3 regions of the Variovorax sucrosi genome follow, and region 3 is predicted to be linked to each of the others. Evidence: predicted binding sites of a transcription regulator. Region 3 holds the regulator's gene; each other region holds the start of a gene.
What was found. The regulator LexA, encoded in region 3, represses DNA repair genes until DNA is damaged. The targets are predictions, from matches to a motif close to ACTGTATNNNNATACAGT.

Region 1 (3,254 bases), on a different contig from region 3:
CCACACCGGAGCCCTTGCGCTTCTCGACCTTCTGGCCGGCCTTCTGGCGCGTCTGCGCCGCCTTGATGGCGAGCTCGGCCAGCTTCTTGCCATAGTCGACGTGCTGGTTGAGCCACAGCTCGAGCGCCGGGCGCACGAAGCTCGACACCAGCCGCACCGCATCGCGCGAGTTCAGGCGCTCCTTGATCTGGCCCTGGAACTGCGGGTCGAGCACCTTGGCGCTCAGCACGTAGCTGGCGCGTGCGAACACGTCTTCGGGCAGCAGCTTCACGCCCTTGGGCAATAGCGAATGGAACTCGATGAAGCTCTTGACCGCCGTGAACAGGCCGTCGCGCAGGCCGCTTTCGTGCGTGCCGCCGGCGCTGGTCGGGATCAGGTTCACGTAGCTCTCGCGCACCGGCTGGCCATCTTCCGTGAAGGCCACGCACCAGTCGGCGCCCTCGCCTTCGGCGAAGTTGTCGGCGTTCTTGTCGGCATGGCCGCTGCCTTCGAACAGCGGGATCACCGGGTCGCCGTTGAGCGTCTGCATCAGGTAGTCGCTCAGGCCGCCCTTGTAGAGCCACTGCTGCGTTTCCTTGGTCTTTTCGACCGTCAGCGTGACGCTCACGCCGGGCATCAGCACGGCCTTGCTGCGCAGCAGATGCGTCAGTTCGTGCATCGGCAGCGTCGCGACCTCGAAGTACTTGGCGTCAGGCCAGGCGCGCACCGTGGTGCCCTGGCGGCGTTCGCCGGCTTCGAGCTTGCGGATTTCGAGCGCCTCGATCACGTCGCCGGCGCTGAAGACCAGCTTGGCCACCGAGCCTTCACGGTGCGAGGTGACTTCGAGCCGTTTCGACAGCGCATTGGTCACCGACACGCCCACGCCGTGCAGCCCCCCCGAGAAGCTGTAGGCGCCGCCCGAGCCCTTGTCGAACTTGCCGCCCGCGTGCAGGCGGGTGAACACCAGCTCGACCACCGGGGCCTTTTCTTCGGGGTGCAGGCCGAACGGAATGCCGCGGCCGTCGTCTTCGATGCTGACCGAGTGGTCGGCGTGCAGCGTGACCTTGATCTTCTTGCCGTAGCCGGCCAGCGCCTCGTCGGCAGCGTTGTCGAGCACTTCCTGGATGATGTGCAGGGGGTTGTCGGTCCGGGTGTACATGCCCGGGCGCTGCTTGACCGGCTCGAGGCCCTTGAGGACGCGGATCGAGCCTTCGGAATATTCGGGGGGAGTCTTGGGGGAAGTCGCCATGGGGGCGGATTGTAGTGAGCAACGCGTCGGGGAACTGGATGCTCATACAGTACCCCGCCGATCGATGCACGGGCGGCATCGGAATGCGGACGAAATATCAAGAATGCCAGTCGCCCGGGTAACGGCAGCGGCCGGGCCGATTGGCTACAGTCGCCGGATGTCTCCGTCCACCCCCGCCCAACCCTTGTCGCTCAAGCAGGTCCTGATCTGCGGCGCCATGATCGTCACGCTCTCGATGGGCGTGCGCCATGGCTTCGGGCTCTGGCTGCAGCCGATCACGCAGGACCAGGGCTGGACGCGGCAGACCTTCTCATTGGCCATCGCCATCCAGAACCTTTCCTGGGGCGTCATGGGCGTCTTCGCGGGCATGCTGGCCGACAGGCTGGGCGCCTTTCGCGTGCTGCTGATCGGCGCGGTCTTCTATGCGCTGGGACTGGCCGGCATGGCGCTGTCGCCGACGCCGCTCGTCTTCGCCCTGACGGCCGGTGTGCTGATCGGCGCGGCCCAGGCGGGCACGACCTATGCCGTGATCTACGGCGTGATCGGTCGGCAGATCCCGGCGGAGCGACGCTCCTGGGCGATGGGGGTGGCGGCGGCGGCCGGCTCCTTCGGCCAATTCCTGATGGTGCCGATCGAGGGCCAGCTGATCGCCCGTCTGGGCTGGCACACCGCCCTGCTGGTGCTGGCCGCCGTGGTCCTGCTGATCGTGCCGCTGGCCTTCGGGCTGCGCGAGCCGATGCGGGTGGCCGTGCCCGGCGCCAGGCGCGAGCAGACCATCGTCCAGGCGGTGGCCGAGGCCTTCAAGTACCCCAGCTTCGGCCTGCTGATGGCGGGCTACTTCGTCTGCGGCTTCCAGGTGGTGTTCATCGGCGTTCACATGCCCAGCTACCTGAAGGACAAGGGCCTGTCGCCCGAGGTGGCCAGCTACGCGCTGGCGCTGATCGGCCTGTTCAACGTGTTCGGCACCTACGCCGTTGGCACACTCGGGCAGACGCTGTCCAAGCGGAAGATCCTGGCGTCCATCTACTTCGGGCGCGCCATCGCCATCTCGCTGTTCCTGATCGTGCCGCTGTCGCCACTGTCGGTGTACGTCTTCGCAGCGGTGATCGGCTTCCTCTGGCTGTCGACCGTGCCGGCGACCAACGCGCTGATCGCGCAGATCTTCGGCGTGGCCCACCTGTCGATGCTCAGCGGCTTCGTGTTCCTGGGCCACCAGGTGGGCTCTTTCCTCGGCGTGTGGCTGGGCGGCTACCTGTACGACCGGACCGGCAGCTACGACATCGTCTGGTACCTCGCCATCGCGCTGGGCGTGATGGCGGCGGTGGTCAACCTGCCGGTGAAGGAAGGGGCGATCGCCCGACCGGCACCGCAACCTGCCTGAACGCATGAACGCGCCCGCACGCCATCGCTGGATGCAGGTCGCCGCGCTGATCGCGGGCTTGGCGGCGCTCGCCGGTGTGTTCATGCTCTACACCCAACCGGCCTTCATGGTGACGCTGATCGACCAGGTCTGGAGCTGCTTCTGAGCACCGAAGCGCACACCGCCCTGCAGGCGCCCTCGCCCTGGATCGTTCGCTGGTCGCACCTGGTGCCGCCCGCCGGCGCAGTGCTCGACGTGGCCTGCGGCAGCGGACGGCACATGCGCTGGTTCGCCGACCGCGGCCATCCGACCACCGGCGTCGACCGCTCGGAAGAAGCCGTGCGGGTGGCGTCCCGCCACGGGCGGGTGCTGCAGGCCGACATCGAAAACGGGCCCTGGCCCTTCGAAGGGCGGCAGTTCGCGTCCGTCGTGGTCACGAACTATCTCTGGCGCCCCCGGCTACCGGACATCGTGGCGGCGGTGGCGCCAACTGGCGTGCTGCTGTACGAGACCTTCGCCGCCGGCAACGAAAGTGTGGGCAAGCCCTCACGGGCCGATTTCCTGCTGCAGCCGGGTGAACTGCTGGCCACCTGTGCCGGACTGCGGGTGGTGGCCTACGAAGACGGCTTCCTGCCGTCGCCGGACCGCTTCGTGCAGCGCATTGCC
Region 2 (3,254 bases), on a different contig from region 3:
GCCCCATTCGCACAGCCGCTCGACCAGTTGGTCCTTGCTGACCAGCCGGCCGGCGCGCTGCAGCAGCACCTCGAGCAGGCCGAGCTCGCGCGCCGACAGCTCGATCATCTTGCCGTCGATGGTGGCCACGCGGCCGGCTTGGTCGTACACCAGCGGGCCGTGCTTGATCGCGTTGCTGGTACCGCCCATGCCGCGGCGCGTGAGCGCACGCACCCGGGCTTCGAGTTCCTGCAGCGAGAAGGGCTTGGCCATGTAGTCGTCGGCCCCGTGGTCCAGCCCCTTGACGCGTTCTTCCACACTGTCGGCCGCGGTGAGCACCAGCACCGGCAGTTGCGAGCCGCGAGCGCGCAGGCGCTTGAGAATCTCGAGGCCGTGCATGTTGGGCAGGCCGAGATCGAGGATCAGCAGGTCGAACTCGCTGTTGGTCATCAGCGCGGCGTCGGCCTGCGTGCCGGTGGCGACGCGGTCCACCGCCGCGCCCGAGGTTCGCAGGCTGCGCAGCAGGGCGTCGGCCAGCACCTGGTCATCTTCTGCAATCAGGATCCGCATGAGCCACCTCCGGCTTGTGGGGCGCGTGTCGCGCTTTGCTTGTCTCCGCGGCGGATTCTAGGGGGCGGACCATCGCTGGCGCTTGTTCTGGCGCAGCTTCGCGTTGGTCAGCCGGCGTAGGCTTCGAGGCCGAGGGTCACCACGGTGGCGATCTCGTCCCCCACGCTGGCGCGGAACTCGCCTTCGGCCTGCGCCACCGCCTTGCGAAAAGCCTCCAGCCACGCGAGTCCGTCGGCGGTGAAGCGCACCCGCCGCGCCCGGGCGTCCAACGGGTCGGCTTCGCGGATCACGAGGCCCCAGGCTTCGCACTGGTCGACCAGCGTGCCCATGGCCTGCTTGGTCATGCCGGCGCGCTCGGCCAGCTCGGTCAGCCGGGAGCCGCCACGCGCGAGGTGCCGTGTGATGTGGATGTGCGCCGCACTCACCTGCGCCCGCGCCGCCAGGTTCGACAGCGCCAGCGGCACGTCGGCATCGTGCGCCATCAGCGCGAGCACGCGCTCGTCGAAGCGCCGCATCGCATGGCCGAGCAGGCGGCCCAGGTGGGTCTGGCGCCAGGCGTCCGGGTCGGTGGGGAACAGGGGCTCGGCCATGGCGCCAAATGGTAAAGCAAACTGACCATAAAACGGGTTTACTTCGAAGTATCGATCGCTACACTACTGTTCAAGCATCCAGGCCTGTGGTTAAAAGCAGCGGGATGTTCCATACACAACCTGTTGATATTCAAGGAGTTTTCTCATGGACGCACTCGTCAAGGGCAGCAGCATTTCGGTCCCGAACAGCGAAAAGGCCAAGGCCCTGCAGGCCGCGCTCGCGCAAATCGAAAAGCAGTTCGGCAAGGGCACGATCATGCGGCTGGGCGAGGGCGAGGCGCTGGAAGACGTGCAGGTCGTGTCGACCGGCTCGCTGGGCCTGGACATCGCGCTGGGCGTCGGCGGCCTGCCGCGCGGCCGGGTCATCGAGATCTACGGCCCGGAATCGTCCGGCAAGACCACGCTCACGCTGCAGGTCATCGCCGAGATGCAGAAGCAGGCCGGCACCTGCGCCTTCGTCGACGCCGAACACGCGCTCGACGTGCAGTACGCCCAGAAGCTCGGCGTCAACCTGTCCGACCTGCTGATCAGCCAGCCGGACACCGGCGAGCAGGCGCTTGAAATCGTCGATTCGCTGGTGCGCTCGGGCGCCGTCGACCTGATCGTCATCGACTCGGTCGCCGCGCTCACGCCCAAGGCCGAAATCGAAGGCGAAATGGGCGACTCGCTGCCCGGCCTGCAGGCCCGCCTGATGAGCCAGGCGCTGCGCAAGCTGACCGCCACGATCAAGAAGACCAACTGCATGGTCATCTTCATCAACCAGATCCGCATGAAGATCGGCGTGATGTTCGGCTCGCCCGAAACCACCACCGGCGGCAATGCGCTGAAGTTCTACGCCTCGGTGCGGCTGGACATCCGCCGCATCGGCACCATCAAGAAGGGTGACGAGGCGATCGGCAACGAGACCAAGGTGAAGGTCGTGAAGAACAAGGTGTCGCCCCCGTTCAAGACGGCCGAGTTCGACATCCTGTTCGGCGAGGGCATCAGCCGCGAGGGCGAGATCATCGACATGGGCGTGACCGCCAAGATCCTCGACAAGTCGGGTGCCTGGTACGCCTACAACGGCGAGAAGGTCGGCCAGGGCCGTGACAACGCACGCGAATTCCTGCGCGAGAACCCGGCGCTGTCGCGCGAGATCGAGAACAAGGTGCGCGAATCGCTGGGCATCCCGCTGCTGGCGGCCGAAGCCGGCTCGGAAGAAGCCAAGGCCGAAGTCGAGGCCAAGGCCAAGGCAGATGCCAAGGCCGCCAAGGCGGCAGCCAAGGAATAAGTGGGCTTTGCCGCGCCGTCGCTCAAGGGCCGCGCCCTGCGCCTGCTGAGCCAGCGCGAGCATTCGCGCGCTGAACTCGAGCGCAAGCTGGCAAAGTACGAGGAAGAGCCCGGCACGCTGGCCCAGGCGCTCGACGAACTGGCCGCGAAGGACTTCATCAGCGAGGCGCGCGTGGTGCAGTCGGTCGTGCACCAGCGCGCGCCGCGCATGGGCACCGCGCGCGTGCGGCAGGAACTGCAGCACAAGGGCATCGCGCCCGCGGCCATCGCGGAGGCCGTCGCTGGCCTGCGCGACACCGAGTTGGCGCGCGCCAGGGAGGTCTGGGCCCGCCGCTTCGAGGCTGCCCCGGCCATCGACGCGAAGGAGCGCGCACGACAGGCCCGCTTCCTGATGGCGCGCGGTTTCAGTGGCGAGATCGTCAGCAAGGTGCTGAATCCGAGCCGCCGCGACGCGTAGCGGCGGCGCGGCACTTCGGCGCCGACACTGCGGGTCCGGAACTTGCATCTTTGCGATGCAATGACCAAAAATTTTCTTCGTGGCTGTATATTTGTAATCAAATTTACTTTTTCGCCCACGAAGCGTGCACGCACCGCGGCATGACCCCGATTTTCTCGACACCAGGCACCACGGTGGCGCAACGCATTGCGCAGGAATTGCCGCGCCTGACGCGTTCGCATCGGCAGGTGGCCGACTACGTGCTCACGCATCCGCTGCAGGTCGCCACGCTGCCCATCGATGAGCTGGCGGTAGCGGCGGGCGTGTCGGTGGCGACGGCCAACCGCTTCGCGCGGGCGCTGGGCTACGAGGGCTACGCCAGCTTCCGGGCCGAGCTGGTACGGGGCTTC
Region 3 (3,254 bases):
CAGTTCCAGCATGAGCACGATGCGCGCCTTCACCGGTGACAGCGATCCGGCATCGCGAAGCGCCGGCTCGGGCGCGGCGGGGCGCAAGATCCGCCCCTGGGCACACCGGGTCGCGCGAAGTACCGCGATGCCTGCGGCCTGCGCGCGCAAGGCGGCCGCTTCGACCGCATGGTGCAAGCTACCGTTGCCCGTGGCCGCCAGCACGAGACCGTCGACCGCATGGGCGGCGCCATCGTGCCGCGCCTGCACCAGCGCGTCGACGAGCAGGCCCTGCGCGCCGGCATGGCTCGTCAGGATCTCGACGCGTGGCCAAAGAAAGGCCGGCGTCGCCGCAACCTGCGCGAGCCGGCTCGTCGCGGCATCCCCCGCCTCGGGCCACGGGCGCAGCAAACGCAGGGCGCCCTCCTCCATGTAACCCAGCGGGCCGGCGTCCCCGGAATCAAAGGCATCGGTTCGGTAGGTGTGGATTTTCTGCACATCGGCCGCACGGTGCACGGTGCCGGCACACACCACGATGACCCCTCGAGCACGAGGCTCACCGGCCAGGCTGATCGCATCGCGCAGATTCTGCGGACCGTCGGGCGACAGCGCACTCGCGGGCCGCATGGCGCAGGTGAGCACCACCGGCTTGACGGGTGCCAACACCGAATCGAGGAAGAACGCGGTCTCTTCCAGTGTGTCGGTGCCATGCGTGATCACGATGCCGTCGATGTCCTCGGACATCAGGGCCTCGGCGCAACGGACGGCCAGCTGCTGCCAGACCTCGAAGGCCATGTCCTTGCTGTCGAGTTGCGCCACCTGCTCGGCCGTGATCCGCAGACCGGCCGGCAGCCCAAGCCCCTGCAGCAGCACATCCACCCCGACCTCGCCGGCGATGTAGCCGATGTTGTCGGCCTCGGAAAGCGCGCGCCCGGCGATCGTCCCACCGGTGCCGAGCACCAGCACGCGACGTCCTGTCTCCAAACTTTTGTTCGCCATGTCTTGCCAAAGCCGTAAAACTGTTTAAAAATACAGCTACTGGATATGCAACCAGTGCCAAGGAGTTTCACATGCAGTTCGCAGTCAAGCTTACCGCCCGTCAGCAGCAAATTCTGGACTTGATCCGCAGCACCATTGCGCAGACCGGTGCGCCGCCGACGCGTGCCGAGATCGCGGCCGAACTGGGTTTCAAGTCGGCGAACGCCGCTGAAGAACATCTGCAGGCGCTGGCTCGCAAGGGCGCGATCGAACTGCTCAGCGGCACCTCCCGCGGCATCCGCCTCAAGGGCGATGCCCTGCGCTCGCTCAACGAATCGCGCGACAACCAGTTCTCGTTGTCGCTGCCGGGCATGGCACAGCTGGCGCTGCCACTCATCGGCCGTGTGGCCGCGGGTTCGCCGATCCTGGCGCAAGAGCACGTCGACCAGACCTACTACGTCGAAAACACCTTGTTTCAGCACCAGCCGGACTACCTGCTCAAGGTGCGTGGCATGTCGATGCGCGACGCCGGCATCATGGACGGCGACTTGCTCGCCGTCCAAGCCACCAAGGAAGCGCGCAACGGCCAGATCGTGGTGGCACGCCTGGGTGACGAGGTCACCGTCAAGCGCCTCAAGCGCCACAAGCAAGTGATCGAGCTGCATGCCGAAAACCCCGACTATCCGACCATCGTGGTTCAACCGGGCGAGCCCTTCGAGATCGAAGGCCTGGCCGTCGGGCTGATCCGCAACACCATGCTGATGTAGTGCATCGCACGGGCTTCGACAGGTGGCGGGCGTATGGCATTGAGGCCATCACCCTGACGCAGCCCCAACAAGCAATCCTGCCTGTGTTCAACCTCTGACTCTGGAGTTCGCATGGGAATCGCTTTGCTCACTTTCGTCGATCTGCTCACCCCGCTGCAATCGCTGGCCAGCCGCTGGCTCCCCGAGCGCCGCACCCGGCGCAGCCGCACCGGGCTCGACCTTCAAGCCGACCTGCGCTATGTGGCCGTGCGGCCTGCGTGCGGGCAGCGTGCCGTGACGCCGCTGGAGGGGCTCGCGCAAAATTCGGCTGTCACGCGCGCGCTGCGCGTGGTCCGCACGGTAGATGCGCACCAACCGGGCCGCCGGGCGGGTCGTGTCGTGATCTCCGGTCGCATGGCCGATGTCTGCGCTGAGCTCGACCGTCTGGCAGCGCTCGAAGCGGCCGACACCGTTCGCGGTACGCGTCCGCTGCACTGACGGTACGCAGTACGCACTGCCGGGTGCAGAGCGCGCCCGACCCGCTCGTCGCTCGCGTGCGGCCGCCCGACGCCGACGTGCATTCGTGGCTTCGGTCGTCGCTGCACGGGTTCGCACCACCCCGGAGTACGAGCTCGCTGTGACGCGAGGCACAATGGCACGCCATGAACATTGTGATCCTCGACGACTACCAGGACGCGGTACGCAAACTGCAGTGCGCCGCCAAACTCGATGCCTACGCGGCGAAGGTCTACACCAATACCGTCAAGGGCATCGGCCAGCTGTCGGTGCGCTTGAAAGACGCCGACGTGATCGTTCTGATCCGCGAGCGCACCCAGATTTCCCGCCAGCTGGTCGAGAAGCTGCCCAAGCTCAAGCTGATCTCCCAGACCGGCCGGGTCGGCAATCACATCGACGTCACCGCCTGCACCGAGCAAGGCGTGGCAGTGGCCGAAGGCAGCGGCTCGCCGCTCGCACCGGCCGAGCTGACCTGGGCGCTGATCATGGCGGCGATGCGCCGTCTGCCGCAGTACATCAGCAACCTCAAACACGGCGCCTGGCAACAATCCGGCCTCAAGTCGGCATCGATGCCGCCGAATTTCGGCCTGGGCTCGGTGCTCAAGGGCAAGACGCTCTGCATCTGGGGCTACGGCCGTATCGGGCAGCTGGTCGCGCGCTACGGCCAGGCCTTCGGGATGCAGGTGGTGATCTGGGGCCGCGAGCAGAGCCGCGACCTCGCGCGTTCGGATGGTTTCCAGGTGGCGCCCAGTCGCGAGGCATTCTTCAGCGCGGCCGACGTGCTGAGCGTGCACCTGCGGATGAACGACAGCACGCGTGGCATCGTCACCCTGGAGGACCTCTCGCGAATGAAGCCGACGGCGCTGTTCGTCAACACCTCGCGGGCCGAACTGGTCGAGCCGGACGCGCTGCTCGCGTCGCTGAACCGCGGCCGCCCCGGGATGGCGGCGGTGGATGTCTTCGAGAGCGAGCCCCCCTTGCAAGGCCACGCGCTGCTGCGGCTGGAGAACTGCATCTGCACGCCGCACATCGGTT

Region 1: ACSFBE_RS18840 (DNA topoisomerase IV subunit B) is a predicted target of LexA. The motif match lies at 1,262-1,279, and genes of this name have one in related genera.
Region 2: recA (recombinase RecA) is a predicted target of LexA. The motif match lies at 1,205-1,222, and genes of this name have one in related genera.

Annotation. Positions count from the first base shown of each region.
Region 1 is NZ_JBPJZU010000009.1:232,388-235,641, reverse strand. Features, by position in the region: gene ACSFBE_RS18840 (DNA topoisomerase IV subunit B) at 1-1,228, opposite strand, end outside; gene ACSFBE_RS18835 (MFS transporter) at 1,386-2,609, shown strand; gene ACSFBE_RS18830 (hypothetical protein) at 2,614-2,754, shown strand; gene ACSFBE_RS18825 (class I SAM-dependent methyltransferase) at 2,817-3,254, shown strand, end outside.
Region 2 is NZ_JBPJZU010000005.1:79,302-82,555, forward strand. Features, by position in the region: gene ACSFBE_RS11200 (response regulator) at 1-549, opposite strand, end outside; gene ACSFBE_RS11205 (MarR family winged helix-turn-helix transcriptional regulator) at 657-1,139, opposite strand; gene recA (recombinase RecA) at 1,285-2,409, shown strand; gene recX (recombination regulator RecX) at 2,410-2,865, shown strand; gene ACSFBE_RS11220 (MurR/RpiR family transcriptional regulator) at 3,006-3,254, shown strand, end outside.
Region 3 is NZ_JBPJZU010000008.1:31,328-34,581, forward strand. Features, by position in the region: gene ACSFBE_RS16420 (asparaginase) at 1-978, opposite strand, end outside; gene lexA (transcriptional repressor LexA) at 1,050-1,724, shown strand; gene ACSFBE_RS16430 (hypothetical protein) at 1,836-2,201, shown strand; gene ACSFBE_RS16435 (D-2-hydroxyacid dehydrogenase family protein) at 2,366-3,254, shown strand, end outside.